DNA from 3 places in the Rahnella sp. ATs2 genome. Region 2 is predicted to be linked to each of the others. Evidence: predicted binding sites of a transcription regulator. Region 2 holds the regulator's gene; each other region holds the start of a gene.
The links. The regulator CRP, encoded in region 2, controls carbon source genes, mostly activating them, when cyclic AMP is high. The targets are predictions, from matches to a motif close to ATGTGANNNNNNTCACAT.
Positions count from the first base shown of each region.

Region 1 (6,287 bases), on a different contig from region 2:
GGCTCACCGCATCACGATGAGCCGCATTCAGGATCAGAAGATTTTGGAGAATTTGTCGATGTTACTGGCGTCGTAGACAAACGGTTCTGCCATCGCGCCGCTGCCGTCAGCATCCAGTTTCACTTTGCCTAAACGGCCCATGCTGGCTTCGGTTTTGGTGGCGGTGCCTTTGACTAAATCGTCCGCCAGATAAGTCGCGGCGTAGCCCAGATCGATCGGGTTCCAGATGGCGAAACTTTTCGTTGCCCCGGATTTCACCGCACCCGCCATTTCAGACGGCAAACCCAGGCCGGTTACGTAAACCTTGCCGATTTTGCCCTGATCTTTCACCGCCTGTGCCGCCGCCACGATACCGACGGAAGACGGAGAAATAATCACTTTCAGATCCGGGTAGGATTTCAGCAATCCGATGGTTTCACGGTAGCTTTTATCTGACAGATCATCACCATAAGCGACGGTCACCAGATTCACCGAAGGGTATTTCGCCAGCACCTTTTTCATCTCTGCGATCCACAGATTCTGGTTAGTCGAGGTTGGCGTGGCGCTGAGGATTGCCACATCGCCTTTTTCCACGTTCAGGGCTTTCAGCGCATCGGCGGCCAGTTTGACGTTAGTTTCGCCGATCAGCGCATTATTGGAAGGATTGAGGTGGATCTGACGGCCATCTTTAGCAACGCCGGAATCCCACGACACCACTTTAATCCCGCGCTGCATGGCTTTTTTCAGTACCGGCACCAGCGCATCAGGGTCGTTTGCGGAGACGGCAATGGCATCGACGCCCTGCGCGATCAGGCCGTTCAGCACTTCAATCTGCGCTTCGGCGGTGGTGGTGGTCGGGCCGGTATAAATTACCTTAACGTCCCCCAGTTCTTTGGCTGCCTGCTGCGCACCGACGTTAGCCGCCTCAAAAAAACCGTTGCCCAGCGATTTCGCTACCAGCGCAATTTTGACTTCTGCCGATGCCGCGCCTGCCAGCAGGATGCTGCTCGCCATCAGGGTAAGGCTCAGTACGTGTTTTAATTTCATTGTTGGTACTCCGCATGCTATTCGCATAAATCTGCAAAAAGTTTAACGACGAAAAGTTGCCGACGCGCCAGGCGCATGATCACGACTCTAGGAGGTTGCCTTCAGACTGACCTTTCCGCGAGTGCCAGTTCAGCGCCAACTATGGCAAAGATGCAAAGGTTTAAGCGAACAACCTCACAATTTGATAACAATTTTGTTTCGGTCATACCAAACGGTCAGAAAACCACACCTTACCGGTCTCTGAAGTCCGTACTTAAATAAGGTGTAAAGCCACGCGGTACGGCGGATGGCGCAGGATTTCGTAAGGAGGGAAATGTTTTGTTCAAAAGCGGCTGGCGGATCACAGTTTCAGCCTTATAGCCGCGCCGGTGACGACTAAGATATTACGATAATGTTAATAAGGAGTCGGAAATGACCGTGCTACGCAGTAGTGAGTATTTTTCCTCAGGGGATTTTCCGGTCGCCATTGAACCCCGTTATCCGCAGGAAACGTTTCCCGAACATCATCATCAGGATTTCAATGAAATTGTGCTGGTCGAGCAGGGTACCGGCACGCACGTTTTCAACGACCAGCCGCTGATCCTCAGTGCCGGCAGTGTCTGTTTTGTCCGTCACAGCGACCACCATCTTTATGAAGATACCGACAATCTGCATCTGACCAACGTGCTGTACCGCAGCCCGAATGCGTTTCGTTTCCTGAATGGCGTCAGCGATTTGTTACCGCAGGAAGTGGACGGAATTTATCCGGCGCACTGGCGCATCAGTCCGAATCAGATAACTCAGGCCAAAACCCTGATTGACCTGCTCGCGCGTAAGCCCTTCAGCCTGTCACCGGAAAATCAGGCGCAGCAGGAGCTGTACTTTATGCAACTCCTGCTATTGCTGCGTAAAGGCAGCCGCGACGTGGGTTATCGCGGGCAGGGCGGTGACCTGAATAATTTGCTGGACTGGATGAACGAACATTACGACGAAGAAATCGACTGGCCGCAGCTGGCCGCGCAGTTCTCGATGTCGCTGCGCACCTTGCACCGGCAGATGAAACAGCAAACCGGCTGCACGCCACTCAATTATCTCAACCGTCTGCGCCTGCTTAATGCGCGCAATATGCTGCGTTTCAGCGACAGCCCGATTACCGAGATCGCTCATAACTGCGGTTTTTGCGACAGCAATTACTTCTCCACATTGTTCAAACGCGAGTTTGGCTATGCGCCAAGAAGTGTTCGTCAGTAGATATCACCATAATTTGCAGAAATGTTATGTCGGGCAACACGACTATGACATTTTTGCCATTTCTCAAAATTAAATGGCAATCACGGAAAGGTAAAAATCAGACGGATAGAACAGGCTGTTAAAACTTCACAAAAAAGAGCTTTTTTATTAACAACTCGTTCATCACCTCTACCCGTATCTTGGAGACTCCCTACATGAGCACAGTTCAGAAACGTATGTACATCAACGGCGAATTCGTTGAAAACACCGGCGGTAAGTGGATTGACGTTGTGAATCCGGCAACGGAACAGGTGATTTCGCAGATCCCTGAAGGCTCGGCAGAAGATGCCAGAAGAGCCATTGATGCCGCCGAAGCGGCGCAACCAGGCTGGGAAGCATTGCCTGCGGTTGAACGCGGCGTATGGCTGCATAAAATCGCCGCCGGTATCCGCGAGCGCGAAGCCGAACTGACGGACACCATTATTGCTGAAGGCGGCAAAACCTACGGGCTGGCGCAAACCGAAGTGCTGTTCACCGCGGATTATCTCGATTACATGGCGGAATGGGCGCGCCGATACGAAGGCGAAATCATTCAGAGCGACCGTCCCAATGAAAACATCTTTGTATTCCGAAAAGCTATCGGCGTGACCACCGGTATTTTGCCGTGGAACTTCCCGTTCTTCCTGATTGCCCGTAAGGCGGCACCGGCGCTGATTACCGGTAATACTATCGTGATCAAACCGAGTGAAATCACGCCGAACAACGCGGTGATCTTTGCTGAAATCATCCACAAAATTGGTCTGCCAAAGGGCGTGCTGAATATTGTGACCGGTTACGGTCCGACCGTCGGTCAGGAACTGGCAGCCAACCCGAAAGTCGGCATGGTCAGCCTGACCGGCAGCGTGGCGGCGGGTATCGCCACCATGACCGCCGCAGCGCAGAACGTCACGAAAGTCTCGCTGGAACTGGGCGGTAAAGCCCCGGCCATCGTGATGAATGACGCCGATTTGGATCTGGCGGTAAAAGCCATAGTCAGCTCCCGCGTCATCAATACCGGGCAGGTGTGTAACTGCGCCGAACGTGTTTACGTTCAGGAAGGCGTCTACGACGAATTCATTTCGCGCATCGGCGATGCGATGAAAAAAGTCACGTTTGGCAATACTGCCGAACAAAAAGAGCTGGATATGGGCCCGCTGATCAGCGGTGCAGCCTTGCAGCGTGTGGAAGAGAAAGTGGCGAAAGCCGTGTCGCAGGGCGCGAAAGTGCTGCTGGGCGGCAAACGCCATGGCGACAAAGGATTTTTCTATCAGCCAACGGTACTGGTGGATGTGACGCAAGATATGCCGATCATGCACGAAGAAGTGTTTGGTCCGGTGTTGCCTGTCGCGACATTTAAAACGCTGGATGAAGCCATCGCGATGGCCAATGACAGTGAATACGGCCTGACGTCGTCGATTTACACCAGCAACATCAACACCGCAATGAAAGCGCTGAAACAACTGAAATTCGGTGAGACGTACATCAACCGTGAAAACTTTGAAGCGATGCAGGGCTTCCACGCGGGCTGGCGTAAATCAGGCGTCGGTGGTGCAGACGGCAAACACGGCTTGCAGGAATATCTGCAAACGCACGTCGCGTATTTGCAATTCCACTAATCAGCAGTAACGGCCGGAGCGGGGCAACCTGACTCCGGCTTATAAGGACATATCATGAGCCGCAACGATTTCCTCACCGGTATTCGTCAGCATAAAATCATGCAAACGCTATTTCCGCCACAGACTGAAATTCCCAATCTGCCTGAAGAATTTGGCCGCGCGCTGACCCTGATGGGCGGCGTCTGGGACGACACGTTTTTGCATACGCCGCAGAATGGCTATACCACGCTGAACGCCTACCTGCGCGGGTTGTATCCGGCGGATTCCCTGTTTTGTTCCGCCACACCGGAAATTATCGCGGAAGTGGATTTCAGCGCCCGCACGCTGGCGGCAGCGCTCAAAGACGTGGACGTCGGCGTGGTTCGTGCCTGCTTTGGGGTGGCCGAAACCGGTGCAGTGTTTCTCAGCGATCCGCAGCTTTGCGTGAATTCCCTCAGTGCGATGGCGAAACATCTGGTGGTGCTGCTCGACGTGGAGCACATCATCGAACATCTGCACCTTGCTCATCGCCAGCCGCAACCCTTCAATGCCCGTTATACGGTGATGGTAACGGGGTCCGCCGCGATGGCCGACAGCGAAAGTGCGCTGATGCTCGGCGCAAAAGGGGTGCAGAGTTTGCGGGTGATCGCGATTTAAGTCCTAAAATCCACGGATCCTGCTGTACTCACTTCGCTTAAAATAACTCCTGTAAATAAAATAAATCCTATCTGATACAATAAGTAAACGGGGTCACAACGGGAGTGTCCTGACTTTTACTGCAAGTGAGCGCGACAACCATGAGCGTGATACAGAGCCTTATCAAACAAGCCTTTGGCACCGGTAACAGCAATGAAGCGGCCACTTTTCTGGCCAGCGCGTGCAACCGGATGAAGGCAATGGATAAAACGTCTATCGCCCGCGAAGTGGAAAGCGCGCTCAGAGGCGTCAGTTTCAGCCGTGCCGAAGGCGATAAAGCCAAAGTCAAAACCGTTTTTAAAGACACCGCCATCACGCTGGAAAAACTGGCGTCACTGGAAAAACAGGTGCGCAGCCTGACTCAAGAACTGGCTGTGGCGCGTCATCAAACCGGCAGCGGGAACACAGAAGATGTTCAGCGACTTGAAGGCGAGCTATACCGCCTGAACACGCGGGTCAGCGAACTGCTGCGTCAGTCTGAAATACAGAAAAAGCAGCACGCCGACGAACTGGCGCTGATGCGATCCCGTCAGCAAACTGCCGGAAACTCTGCCTCCGCCGGGCTGGAAGAGTCCAGAAATCTTGTCGCTTACATGGGCAGTCAGATGGCGGCGATGGCCGCCGCCCGCGACAAGCTACAGGGCCAGATCGTTGAGGAAGAAGACAAACGTCACGCTGCCAACCGCCGTGCGGACGGTAATTACGCGCTGCTCGGACAGCAGAAAGAACTGACGGCTGAGGCGAACCGTAAAGTCACGCAACTGCGTGCCAGCCTGAAACTGGAAGAGTACGAAGGGCAAAACGCGAAGAGCGAAAGGACGAAACTGAAAAAGCAGCTCGCTGAGCTTCAGGACGAAAACAGCCGTCTGGCAGAACGTTTTCGCGATAACGAAGAAGATTGCGAACGGCTTAGCCAGGCGCTGGAGCGCACGAATCAGGAGTTCGCTGCCTACAAAGCGCAAAAGCAGCGCTTAACCCGCTGGATCCACATTCCCGGCGCAATGATGGGAATTTCCGTTGTCGCGCTGGTGCTGTACTCAGATGCCCAGCCGGGGCATCTTTTCGATAACCTTGCCCCCGCTGCTTTTCTCGGCAGCGTCGTCTACGCACTTTCCCTGATGATTGCTTTTACTCGCCGGGCGTAGCGGCTGCCTGGGAACCGAACGCCGCCGCGGCGGCCAACAATGTTGAAGCTAAACGTAAACGCATGGCACTTCCTCTCTTCGTTTTAAACCGGAATGAACATCTGTCTGCGGGGCCACTGTGAGTCTGACGGTCTGACAGATAAGTGACGTGCTGATGACAAAAACGTCATCAGGGCAGGGCGGCTAAGGTCGTGGAAGCGTTTTCCCTGAGCGGGTTGTGGATATTTTAAACAGCGGAATGGATTTTGATTTTATATCTTATGTAAAGAAGTGGAGGTTTCATTACCCGGAACTAATTGGGTGAAAAAACGTCAGAGAATATTCTCTTGTCTTAAAATAGTGGTCTATATTTATTCTGACTCAGATTCAGTTAGTGCGGTTTCGAAAGATGAAAGTCAAATTATCTAACCGTAAGTAGCGCATGATTAATAGTCGTAATGGGCATTTCGTGATTATGATTTATATGTTTCATATCAGTTAATTACCTATAATGTAACCGTTACCATTTACTGGCTTGTCATACGTGTCGATTTATCCGGTGAATTTTCAAATGAAAGCGGTGTTTTATTTTGTCCGG
Region 1 covers NZ_JBLYPL010000003.1:272,815-279,101, reverse strand. The annotation lists gene rhaS (rhamnose ABC transporter substrate-binding protein) at 34-1,026, opposite strand; gene rhaS (HTH-type transcriptional activator RhaS) at 1,438-2,256, shown strand; gene aldA (aldehyde dehydrogenase) at 2,451-3,890, shown strand; gene ACJY2G_RS04375 (LUD domain-containing protein) at 3,945-4,526, shown strand; gene ACJY2G_RS04370 (hypothetical protein) at 4,667-5,710, shown strand.
Region 1: the regulator CRP is predicted to act here: its motif matches at 1,189-1,206, upstream of rhaS (rhamnose ABC transporter substrate-binding protein).

Region 2 (6,287 bases):
TACGCAGCACGGTATACGACACCAGCGTGACGATCAGCATACACATCAGCGTGATGCCTTCGGGTAATTCCAGCTTCAGCAATCCGGCGGCAATCAGCAATCCGGCCAGCGTGCCCAGCGCACGGTGCTGGATACGCACGCGCGTGGCGTTATAACCGTTCTGGCTGACCAGCATGATGGTCAGCAAAATCCAGTAGGGCTTGGGCAGATTAAAGAACAGCCCCAGGCTGCTGCCAATCGCCAGAATGATCCCCAGACGGGCGGCATTGCGCAGGGCGACAGATTTGAAGGAAAGATAGCTTTTCAGCGCAGGCCAGAAGGGTAAACGCGGCTGAGTGTTCATCAGGTCACGTTTGTACAACGGGCGCTGTGTCCGCAGCAGGCGTGCAATGCGGCTGAAGTGGTAGTAGCAAAACTGGCCGACCGGGTTCTCAGGATTGCGCGCGGCGATTTTCTCCAGCGCGGCCAGCTCGTTGGCCATCGTAAACCGCGCGGATAAACGGTGATAAAGAATGTCGTCGGCGATGACCCGCAGACGGGCGGAAATCACCTGCGCATTACGGCGGATAACCGCTTCGGCGTGGCTTTCTTCCACCAGCTTCTGCACTTCTTCCGGCTGATGCAGGCTCACCGTGATGTGCTCCTGCAAATCAAGCGCGACCTGAAAACGCTGAAACAGTCTTTTATGGTGATGATGATGGCCGTGTTGCGGCAGCATGTGCAGTTGCTGATAGAGCAGGGCAATCAGGTCGATGACCTGCTGCTGGCGCGTCAGCAACGGGGGTAACGCGGTTTCAGGATCGGTGTGTTGCGTCAGCAGGCTGTATTTAGCTTCGAAGTAATCCGCGAGTTGCAGATAGAGCTGGCTGAGCGTTTCGCGCATCGGCTGTTCTTCCGATATGCGAAACCACGCCCAGTTAAATAATCCGTACCAGGCCGTACCGGCGGCGAAAAGCACCGGCGCCTGCCATATCGGGCGAACGCCGACCATACTCAGTGTAAAGATGGTCGCCACCAGCGCGCCGGGCAACAGCCGCGCATGCAACGGGCTGATTTCGCCGGTCACGCCAAGCAGTAATGCCAGCGACAACATGATGAGCGGCAGGGGAATGTGCCAGCTTTCCAGCATCACTTGCAACAGAATGCTGCTCACGGCAAAGAGCGTTCCGCCAATTATCAGGCGTTTGAAAAAGCGTTTATGCGGAGTATCGAGGCCCGCGACGTTGCAGCAGGCAGGACAAAGAGAGAACAGCAGCCCCATTTGCAGATTGCCGAACAACCAGCAGATACCAACGGGCAGGCACAACACCAGCGTCTGGCGCAGCGCGTAGTTAACTTCCGGATGGTAAAACAGTCTTCGCCATAGCGTCATGGATAAAGCTTAGCCCATAAAAAAGGCGCGACAGTATTCTGCCGCGCCGATTTTTAAGGGATTAACGTGTGCCGTAAACGACAATCGTTTTACCGTGTGCCGAGATCAGACTTTGATCTTCAAGCATTTTGAGAATACGTCCGACTGTTTCACGTGAACAACCGACGATTTGGCCGATTTCCTGACGGGTGATCTTGATTTGCATCCCGTCCGGATGGGTCATCGCATCAGGCTGTTTAGCCAGATTAAGGAGAGTTTGAGCGATACGCCCTGTTACGTCGAGGAAGGCCAGGTTGCCGACTTTCTCTGACGTCACTTGCAGACGGTTTGCCATCTGCGCGGAAAGACGCATCAGAATATCCGGGTTAACCTGAATCAGCTGGCGGAATTTTTTATAAGAAATTTCAGCCACTTCACAGGCAGTTTTTGCACGAACCCACGCACTACGTTCCTGACCTTCTTCGAAGAGTCCCAGCTCGCCGATGAAGTCACCTTGGTTAAGGTAGGACAGTATCATTTCTTTGCCTTCTTCATCCTTGATAAGGACAGCAACTGACCCTTTCACGATGTAGTAAAGCGTTTCGGCTTTTTCACCCTGGTGAATCAGCGTACTTTTAGAAGGATACTTATGTATATGACAGTGAGACAGGAACCATTCAAGAGTCGGGTCTGTTTGTGGCTTGCCGAGAACCATTTGCTATTATCCTCTGTTGTTATCGCTGCCCAAAATCACAGGGCTCAGAGTTCCCTGTACGGCACTTCATAAAAAAAGCGCCCTTTCAGCATATAACTCCCCAGAAATGCTGCAAGCGGGTGTCGGAGTGAAACAGCCTGATTATTGCCGTTATCACCGTGGGTTCTGTTCTTAAACCGCGAAAACCGTCACCGCAATTCACTGGAAAGTATGTTTCGGCTTTGTTTGTAGCACAGGTTTGCAATGCTGTCTTCTGTTGTCTCGCTTCAGCATGATGGCGATCGGGTTACGTTGCCAGATTTTAGGTGAAAGGGTACTCTGGGAGCGGAATTCGACGAGTTTATTCACCGGGAGAATAGTTCATGCACGCACGCGTAAAATGGGTAGAAGGGCTGACGTTTTTAGGCGAGTCAGCGTCAGGCCACCAGATTTCTATGGATGGTAATGCGGGCGATAAAGCACCCAGCCCGATGGAAATGCTGCTGATGTCCGCAGGCGGTTGCAGCGCGATTGATGTGGTGTCTATTTTGCAAAAAGGCCGTAATGACGTGCGTGATTGTGAAGTCAAGCTGACCTCACAACGCCGCGAAGAAGCGCCGCGCCTGTTCACGCACATCAATCTGCATTTTATCGTCACCGGTAAAGATCTCACCGATAAGATTGTCGAACGTGCCGTTAGCCTGTCTGCGGAAAAGTACTGCTCTGTGTCCCTGATGCTCGGCAAAGCGGCGACCATCACGCACAGCTTTGAAGTGATCAGCGTCGAATAAGTTACGACCAGTCATACGCGTGGCACTGGCTGCGCAATAAATCCAAAAATCGCCGCGCGGCAAACGTCAGCGGCGATTTTTGCGAGTAAAGCACGCAATATTCCGCCTGCGGCAGGGTATCGATATTGAGCACACTCAGCCTGTCCTGCAATCCGAACGGCGCTTTCATCGCCCGCGCCACAATGGTCAGATAATCAGACTGCAACACCATATTTAGCCCGCACACCACCGAATCTGTATGCACCGGCATTTCCGCTGCCGGCTGATGAAATCCTCCCATCGATACCCTGATTTGCTGGTAATACCCCATATCCGTTTCGGGCAACAGCCAGCGCGCATCCTGTAATTCCTCCAGAGTTGTGGAGCCTGCCAGCGGATGTCCACGCCGGGCGATAACGCAGAAAGGTGCGCTGAACAGTGGCTCACGTACCAGATCTTCCAGCGGAAATCCCGGCCCGGCGGTACCGACCGCGAAATCCAGTTTCCCTTCGCGCAGTGCAGGTAATAACGTGGAAAGTTGCCCTTCTTTGATCAGCAGTTTGGACTGCGGAAACTGCGTCTTAAATTCTCCTGCCAGTCCGGGAAAAACCGTCAGCGCCAGCAGCGATGAAAATCCAATGGCGACGGAGCCCTGCGAATATTGTTCGATCTGGCGAATTTCATCGGCGGCGCGCTCAAGCTCTTCGAGGATAAATTGCATACGCTGTGCAAATGCCCGCCCCGTTTCGGTCAGCGTCATCCCCTGATTGCCACGCACGATCAGCTGCGTATCGAGCGTTTGTTCCAGTTCACGCAATGTTCTGCTGACCGCCGGTTGTGACTGATTCAACGCCCGCGCCGCGCCGCGAATACTGCCGCTGCGGATAACCTGCTGGAATACCTTCAGTTGCTGCAATTTCGGCAAATAGCGCATCACGATCCCTATCAGTAAAAAGCATCACCCGCCCAAAAATTGCATCTTATGGTCACGCTGTAAAGCTGATAGCGTCAGGATCGCGAAAAATAATATGTTGTTATTCAGTTGATTACGTGATGCATGTCGCATTTTACGATTCATCCGGCAGTGAGAAAATCTGACGTGGTGATAACAAAAAGGGATATCCGCTATGAAAAGTCGTTCCCTGATGATCTTCCTGCTATTTGTCGGTTATGCCGTGGTGTATATCGATAAAACAGTGATGGGCTTTGCGCTGCTGCCCATCGAGCGCGAATTTAATCTGCAACCTGAACAGCTGGGGTATATCACCGGCATTTTCTTCCTGGCCTATTCGCTGTTTCAGATCCCTGCGGGCTGGCTGAATGACCGGTTCGGCTACAAAAAAGTGCTCGGCATGTCGCTGTTCTTGCTGGGCGGCTTCGCGCTGTGTTTCGGAACGCTGGGCCTCAGCCTGGGATTACTGGTCACGTTCCGGTTTCTCTCCGGCGTCGGCCATTCCGGCTATCCTGCGTCCTGCGCCAAAGCCGTAGTGTCTAATTTCGCAGTTGAGAAGCGAACCTTTGCGCAGTCGATTTTGCTGTCTTCCGCCGGACTGGCGATGACTGCCGGACCGCTGATTGCGGTTTACAGCCTGGATCATCTTGGCTGGCGCGGATCGTTCTCCATTCTCGGATTGCTGGCTTTTGCCATCGCCGTAGCGATTGTGATTTTTGTGCCCAATCCGCCGGAAGCACAAGCCCGTACCGGCGCGAAAACTGGTTATCGGGAGTTGCTGAAAAACCCGATTGTCCTGCTGCTGTTTGTCTCAATTTTCTGCATCAACATTCCGTCTTACGGCCTGATGGCGTGGTTGCCAAAATATCTGGTCCAGCAGCGCGGTATGTCACTCGACGTGTCAGGCATGGTGGTCGCGACCGGCGGGCTGGGTATCTGGATTTCTTCACTGGCAACCGGCTGGCTGGTCGGACGCTATATGCAGGGCAAAGAGCCGAAAGTGATTTTCTGCTGCGCACTGCTCAGTGCGTTGTGTATCTGGCTGGTGTTTACGTCGGCATCGGCGGTTACCGCCGGGTTGTTCCTGTTCCTCGGCTACGTTTTCCTGATGGCGTCCTTTGTGACCGTCTTTACGCTGCCGATGAAACGCCTGCCTTCTGACGTCATGGGCGCGGCGATGGGGATCATTAATACCGGCGGGACTCTCGGCGGATTTGTGGCGCCGATTGCGATGGGATATCTCATCACCGCCAGCCACGGTTACCTTTCTACATTTGTATTTCTGGCGCTGGCGATGGGGGTGGCCGGTCTGGCTATCCTGCCGCTGGCAATAAAACCTCGTGCGCCAATGCGCGATGTGGCTTAACTGAGGAGAAGAGTGATGACTTTTAATTTCGAAGCAATGCTGGCTGAAGTCAAAGCGGACGTCCTGCGCTGGCGCAGACATATTCATGCCCATCCTGAACTCTCTTTTCAGGAGCATAAAACGGCGGCGTACATTACTCAGCAACTGGAAAGTTTCGGCGGTCTGACCCTGACACATCTGACGCCCAACAGCGTGATTGCCGATCTGAAAGGGGCGCATCCGGGGCCGGTATATGCGCTGCGGGCGGATATCGATGCCCTGCCGATTCAGGAGGAGAACGATGAACCTTTCTGCTCAACGGTCCCCGGCGTGATGCACGCCTGTGGTCATGATGCTCACACCGCAATGTTGCTGGGTGCGGCAAAAGTGCTGACCCAATGTCAGTCTGAGTTGCATGGTTCTGTGCGGTTTATCTTCCAGCATGCCGAAGAAGTGCCACCGGGCGGGGCGCAGGAACTGGTGGATTTAGGCGTGCTGGATGGCGTTGAGAAAATCTTTGGCCTGCACGTGATGCCTAATTCTCCGACCGGTGAAGTGGGGCTGAAAGAGGGGGTATTCTGTGCCTCAACGGATAATTTCGACATCACCATTACCGGCAAAGGCGGCCACGGTTCTATGCCGCATTTGTGTATCGATCCGGTGGTGATCGGCGCGGAAGTCGTCACCGCACTGCAAAACGTTGTGGCGCGCCGTATTGATCCGCTTCAGGTGCCGGTGCTGACTATCGCAACCTTCCAGACGGGCGAAAGTTATAACGTGATCCCGGAGCGGGTGAAGCTCGCCGGAACGCTGCGGACGCATCACAGCAACGTGCGCGAACAGGTGCCGCAGGTGATGGAGCAGATCATTTCCGGAATTACTGCAGCGCATGGCGCAACATACGAACTGCGCTGGACACGCGGCTATGTGAACGGTGACAACCATCCTGAGGCCTGTGCGATAGCGCGTCAGGTGATTGAAAAAACGCTGGGACCGCAGGCGCTGCGCGAAGTTACTCAGCCGCTGTTTGGCGGAGAGGATTTCTCTTCCTACCAGCAAAAAGTGCCGGGGTGTTTTCTGTTTATTGGCAGCGGGAATGAAAAAATTGGCGCGACTTACGGCGTACATAATCCGCGTTTTCGTCTCGATGAAGAGGCGTTACAGACTGGCGTCGC
Region 2 covers NZ_JBLYPL010000013.1:15,471-21,757, reverse strand. The annotation lists gene ACJY2G_RS15250 (YccS/YhfK family putative transporter) at 1-1,372, opposite strand, end outside; gene crp (cAMP-activated global transcriptional regulator CRP) at 1,434-2,066, opposite strand; gene ACJY2G_RS15240 (OsmC family protein) at 2,429-2,836, shown strand; gene ACJY2G_RS15235 (LysR substrate-binding domain-containing protein) at 2,838-3,749, opposite strand; gene ACJY2G_RS15230 (MFS transporter) at 3,943-5,133, shown strand; gene ACJY2G_RS15225 (amidohydrolase) at 5,149-6,287, shown strand, end outside.

Region 3 (6,287 bases), on a different contig from region 2:
AACTAGGCCTTGAAACTATTCAGGATTTACTGCTTCACCTTCCTTTGCGTTATGAAGATCGCACCCGCCTTTACACCATCAATGATTTACAGCCTGGCATTTTCGCAACCATAGAAGGCGAAGTGCTGCGCAGTGATATCAGTTTTGGCCGCCGCAGAATGCTGACCTGTCAGATAAGCGATGGCACTGGCATGGTGACGTTGCGGTTCTTCAATTTTAACGCCGCGATGAAAAACAGTCTGGCCGCAGGCCGTCGTGTCACCGCGTATGGCGAAATTAAACGCGGCACCATCGGCGCAGAAATTATCCATCCGGAATACCGCATTCAGGGTGAAAACAGTGAAGTGGTTTTGCAGGAATCGCTCACGCCGGTTTATCCGACAACGGAAGGTATTCGCCAGGCAACATTGCGTAAGCTGACCGATCAGGCTTTAGAATTACTCGATACCGTACCTATCGCCGAATTATTGCCGAAAGAATTAAGCCGTTCGCTGATCCCGCTTCCTCAGGCGCTGCATTTACTGCATCGCCCGCCGCCAGACATCCAGCTCGCCGATCTTGAGAAAGGTCATCATCCTGCTCAGCGACGCCTGATTATGGAAGAACTGGTGGCGCATAATCTCAGTATGCTGGCCGTTCGCGCCGGTACACAAAGTTATAAAGCACTGCCGTTGCACCATGACGATCGCCTGAAAAAACAGTTCCTCGCTTCTCTTCCTTTCAGCCCGACAGGTGCGCAGCAGCGCGTGGTGGCTGAAATCGAGCAGGATTTAGCGAAAAGCTACCCGATGATGCGTCTGGTTCAGGGCGATGTGGGTTCAGGCAAGACGCTGGTGGCCGCTCTCGCGGCACTCTGCGCTATCGCTCAGGGGCAACAGGTCGGATTAATGGCACCGACAGAATTGCTGGCCGAACAACATGCCAATAATTTCCGTCAGTGGTTTGAACCGCTAGGAATTCAGGTCGGCTGGCTGGCAGGAAAACAAAAAGGTAAAGCCCGGCAGGCGCAGCAAGACGCGATTGCCAGCGGTCAGGTTTCAATGGTGGTGGGCACGCATGCCATCTTCCAGGAGCAGGTTTTGTTCTCGTCACTTTCTCTGGTCATCATTGATGAACAGCACCGGTTTGGTGTACACCAGCGTCTGGCGCTGTGGGAGAAAGGCCTGCAACAAGGATTCCATCCGCATCAGCTGATCATGACGGCGACGCCTATCCCGCGAACTCTGGCCATGACTGCCTATGCGGATCTTGATACGTCAGTGATCGACGAACTGCCGCCAGGCCGTACGCCGGTGACAACCGTCGCGATCCCCGATACCCGCCGCAGTGATATTATCAGCCGCGTCAAAAGTGCCTGCGAGCAGGAAAATCGTCAGGCTTATTGGGTATGTACGCTGATCGAAGAATCAGAAATGCTCGAGGCTCAGGCAGCCGAAGCCACCTGGGAAGGACTGAAAGAGGCCCTGCCAGCGCTCAATATCGGCCTGGTGCATGGCCGCATGAAAGCGCAGGAAAAACAGGCCGTCATGCAGGCGTTTAAACAAGGCGAAGTGCAACTTCTGGTGGCGACGACCGTTATTGAAGTCGGCGTTGACGTGCCAAACGCCAGCCTGATGATTATCGAAAACCCGGAGCGTTTAGGGCTGGCGCAGTTACACCAGCTGCGCGGACGCGTCGGGCGCGGCGCCGTGGCTTCTCACTGTGTTCTGCTCTACAAAACGCCGCTGAGCAAAACTGCGCAGAAACGTTTGCAGGTACTGCGTGACAGTAACGATGGTTTTGTCATTGCCCAGCAGGATTTAGAGATCCGCGGACCGGGCGAATTACTGGGTACACGCCAGACCGGCAGTGCAGAGTTTAAAGTCGCGGACCTGTTACGCGACCAGGCAATGATCCCCGACGTACAACGTATAGCGCGCTATCTGCAACAGCAGTTCCCGGATCACGCCAAAGCATTGATAGAACGCTGGCTGCCGGAAAGAGTCAGATACACCAACGCCTGATCCCCTTCTCCATTCTCTCTTATCGTCGAAACATTATTAAAAATGATGTTTTGCGCCTTCACATTCATGCAAATTTTAATGTAACCGCAGCTGAACCGCTTTCTTCGTTGGTTATTTGATGACCTTCACAGAGTGGGGCAAAGTCGGTAACCGGTTTCACACCCCGCCACTACACTGATGATAATCAAGGCAACCGTGTCTGAACTCTTCAACATAAGGCCAATATTATTATGAGCATCAGCCAGTCACTCTTTAACTTTATAGAACTAAAGATCAGCCCTTTTGCTGCCCGGCTTTCCTCACAACGGCACGTCATGGCAGTACGTGACGGCTTCATTTCAGCAATGCCGTTTATGATTGTCGGCTCATTTTTACTGGTTTTTGTCCACCCGCCATTCTCGCCTGAATCTTCGTGGGGTTTCGCCAGGAGCTGGCTGGCGCTTTCGGCTAAATATGAAGTACAAATTTTGACGCCGTTCAATATGACGATGGGGATTATGTCGATCTACATCGCGGCATCGATTGCCTACAATCTGGCAAGAAGTTACAAACTTGACCCGTTTATGACGGCGATGCTGGCGCTGATGTCTTTTCTGCTGGTTGCTGCGCCGCAGGTTGATGAGAAAATGTCGACCGTCGCGTTGGGTGGCGTGGGCATATTTACCGCCATTCTGGTGGCGATTTATGTGACTGAGCTGACGCGGCTGCTGAAAAAATACAATATCGGCATACGCTTACCTGAACAGGTTCCTTCAAACATTAAGCATTCATTCGATTTGCTGATCCCGATTATTGCGGTGGTGGTGACGCTTTTCCCTTTGAGTTTGCTGGTGCAGTCAGGTTTCGACATGCTGTTACCACAGGCGATTATGGCGCTGTTCGAGCCGCTGATTTCCGCCGCTGACTCACTGCCCGCGGTACTTCTCGCCGTGCTGATTTGCCACCTGCTGTGGTTTGCCGGCATTCACGGTTCAGCCATCGTTTCCGGCATGTTGCAGGCTTTCTGGTTAACCAACCTTGGCCTGAATCAGACAGATCTCGCCGCAGGTTTACCGATGACGCACATCATGACCGAGGCTTTCTGGAATTTCCTGATCGTTATCGGCGGCTCCGGCGCAACCATCGGGCTGGTGTTGCTGTTTTGTCGCAGCAAGTCGGCGCATCTGCGCACAATGGGCAAACTCAGTCTGGTTCCCAGCTGCTTTAACATCAATGAGCCGGTGATCTTCGGCACGCCAATTGTTATGAACCCGGTATTTTTCATCCCCTTCCTTCTGGCACCGATGGTGAATGCCGTCATTGCCTACACTGCGGTTAAAACCGATCTTCTGCCGCATATGATTTCACTGGTTCCCTGGACATCTCCGGCGCCGATTGGCGCAGCCTGGGCAATGGGCTGGGATTTCAAAGTGTCGATTCTGGTCGTCATGCTGATGGCGCTTTCGATGGTGATTTACTATCCGTTTTTCAAGGTTTATGAAAAACAGCTGATGGCGCAGGAGAAAGCCGCTGAAGCGGAAGAGGTGTTTACGGAAAAGGCAGCACAGTAAGCGATAAATCAGGAGGAAAGGCAGGCACAGAAGCGAAACTTCTGTGCCTGTTTTTTAACTGAAAGCCGGAAATATTGGCAGCATCAGATACAGTTTAATGACGATCGCATTCGCAATATCAATGAAGAATGCACCGACCATCGGCACAACCAGGAAGGCCAGATGCGAAGGACCAAACTGGTTGGTGATCGCCTGCATATTTGCAATCGCCGTCGGCGTTGCACCCAGCCCGAAGCCGCAATGTCCGGCTGCCAGTACCGCGGCATCATAGTTTTTGCCCATTACGCGATACGTTACGAAAATCGCGTAAAGCGCCATCGCGATGGTCTGTACGATGAGGATTGCCATCATCGGCAAAGCCAGTGACGCCATTTCCCAAAGCTTCAGGCTCATCAGTGCCATCGCCAGGAACAACGACAGGCTGACATTACCCAGTACTGAAACGGCCCGGTCGAAAACACGATAAAAACCGAGCCACGCCATGACGTTGCTCAGGATCACACCCACGAACAGAACACAGACAAATGTCGGAATTTCGAAGGCAGACCCCTGAAGCAGGCTGGCAAAGTAAGTTCCAGCCATCAGACATATCGCGATCAGCGCGATCGTTTCCACCATCACCAGCGGGGTGATCATCCGCCCGATGGTCGGTTTTTCAAATGCGCTGGGATCGACGGCATCTTCCGGTGTGCCGTTTGGTGTTGAAGAATGGCTGACCAGATAACGCGCCACGGGACCGCCGATAATTCCACCTAACACCAGGCCGAAGGTCGCGCAGGCCATTGCAACTTCCGTCGCGTTTTCAAAGCCATAACGTTCGATAAACAGCTTGCTCCACGCCGCACCTGTTCCGTGACCGCCAGAAAGTGTAATCGAACCGGCCAGCAGCCCCATCAGCGGATCAAGCCCCAGCATTTTCGCCATCCCGATACCGATGGCGTTTTGCATCAGTAACAGGCCGATCACGACAAAGACCAGAAGAAATAAAGATTTGCCGCCTGCACGCAAGCTGGAAAGATTGGCATTCAAACCAATTGTCGCAAAGAACGCCAGCATCAGGGGCTCTTTCAGGGACATATCAAAGCCGATTTCCAATCCGAACATCTGATTGGCAATCAGCAACAGCAAAGCGACCAGTAACCCGCCGGCAACGGGCTCAGGAATAGTGTATTTCTTTAGAAATTTGACCGACTGGACGCATTTTCGTCCTAAAAGGAGTACCAACGTGGCGGCAACGAGCGTGCCGTAGGTGTCGAGTTGAATCATTGAAAAACTCCATTTTAAAAAAATATCCAAAAATATTATTGAGTTATAAACATCTCATTTAAGTATCATTTCCCCAGAGGCTGAATTAGAAGTCATTAAAGCTGCGATAAGCAAGAAAAACAGATCGTAAATCTCCCCCTAACCCAAACTACCCATCAAAAATTGCCGATAGCAAACGATTGCTTTTGTCGGTAATTTCAATAAAAATGCCCGCTTTGCCGCTTATTGGAATGCCACAACATGAGTTCGCAAACCGCAGAACAAGAAACACAGCCATCTGACCTCTCACGCCAGCAAAAAAGTGAACTGATTTACCGCCTCGAAGATCGTCCGCCACTTCCTCAGACGTTATTTGCCGCCTGTCAGCATTTGCTGGCGATGTTTGTTGCGGTAATCACACCGGCATTGCTGATTTGCCAGGCCCTGGGTTTACCCGCGCAGGATACACAGCACATCATCAGCATGTCGCTGTTCGCCTCTGGCCTCGCTTCCATTTTGCAGATTAAAACCTGGGGGCCTGTCGGTTCAGGTTTACTCTCCATTCAGGGCACCAGCTTTAACTTTGTGGCACCGCTTATCATGGGCGGAATGGCGCTGAAAAATGGCGGTGCCGATGTCCCGACCATGATGGCGGCGCTGTTCGGCACCCTGATGCTGGCTTCCTGTACTGAAATTATTCTTTCCCGTTTCCTGCATCTCGCACGCCGCATCATTACGCCGCTGGTTTCCGGCATCGTGGTGATGATTATCGGGCTGTCACTGATTCAGGTCGGACTGACGTCTATTGGCGGCGGTTACTCCGCCATGAGTGATCACACTTTCGGCGCGCCAAAAAATCTGTTGCTGGCTGCCGTGGTGCTGGTGGTGATTGTTCTGCTGAACCGTCAGCGCAACCCTTATCTGCGCGTGGCATCTCTGGTGATCGCCATGGCCGTGGGTTATCTGGCAGCCTGGATGATGGGGATGTTGCCCTCCGTCGCGCCAGCCACACAGACAAACTGGATAACCTTACCGACGCCGCTGTATTACGGTCTGGGCTTCGACTGGAATCTGCTGATCCCGCTGATGCTGATTTTCATGGTCACGTCGCTGGAAACTATCGGTGATATTACCGCGACCTCAGACGTTTCGGAGCAGCCGGTCAGCGGCCCGCTCTATATGAAGCGCATCAAAGGCGGTGTTCTGGCAAACGGCCTGAACTCAATGCTGTCTGCGGTATTTAACACTTTCCCGAATTCATGTTTCGGGCAAAACAACGGCGTGATTCAGCTGACCGGAGTTGCAAGCCGCTATGTCGGTTTTGTTGTCGCTCTGATGCTGATCATCCTTGGGCTGTTCCCTGCCGTAGCGGGTTTTGTGCAACATATTCCTGAACCGGTTCTGGGCGGCGCAACCATCGTGATGTTCGGTACGATCGCGGCTTCCGGCGTGCGTATTGTTTCCCGGGAGCGCCTTAACCGCCGCGCAA
Region 3 covers NZ_JBLYPL010000027.1:35,089-41,375, forward strand. The annotation lists gene recG (ATP-dependent DNA helicase RecG) at 1-2,003, shown strand, start outside; gene ACJY2G_RS22505 (PTS sugar transporter subunit IIC) at 2,234-3,553, shown strand; gene gltS (sodium/glutamate symporter) at 3,608-4,819, opposite strand; gene ACJY2G_RS22515 (nucleobase:cation symporter-2 family protein) at 5,060-6,287, shown strand, end outside.
Region 3: the regulator CRP is predicted to act here: its motif matches at 2,117-2,134, upstream of ACJY2G_RS22505 (PTS sugar transporter subunit IIC).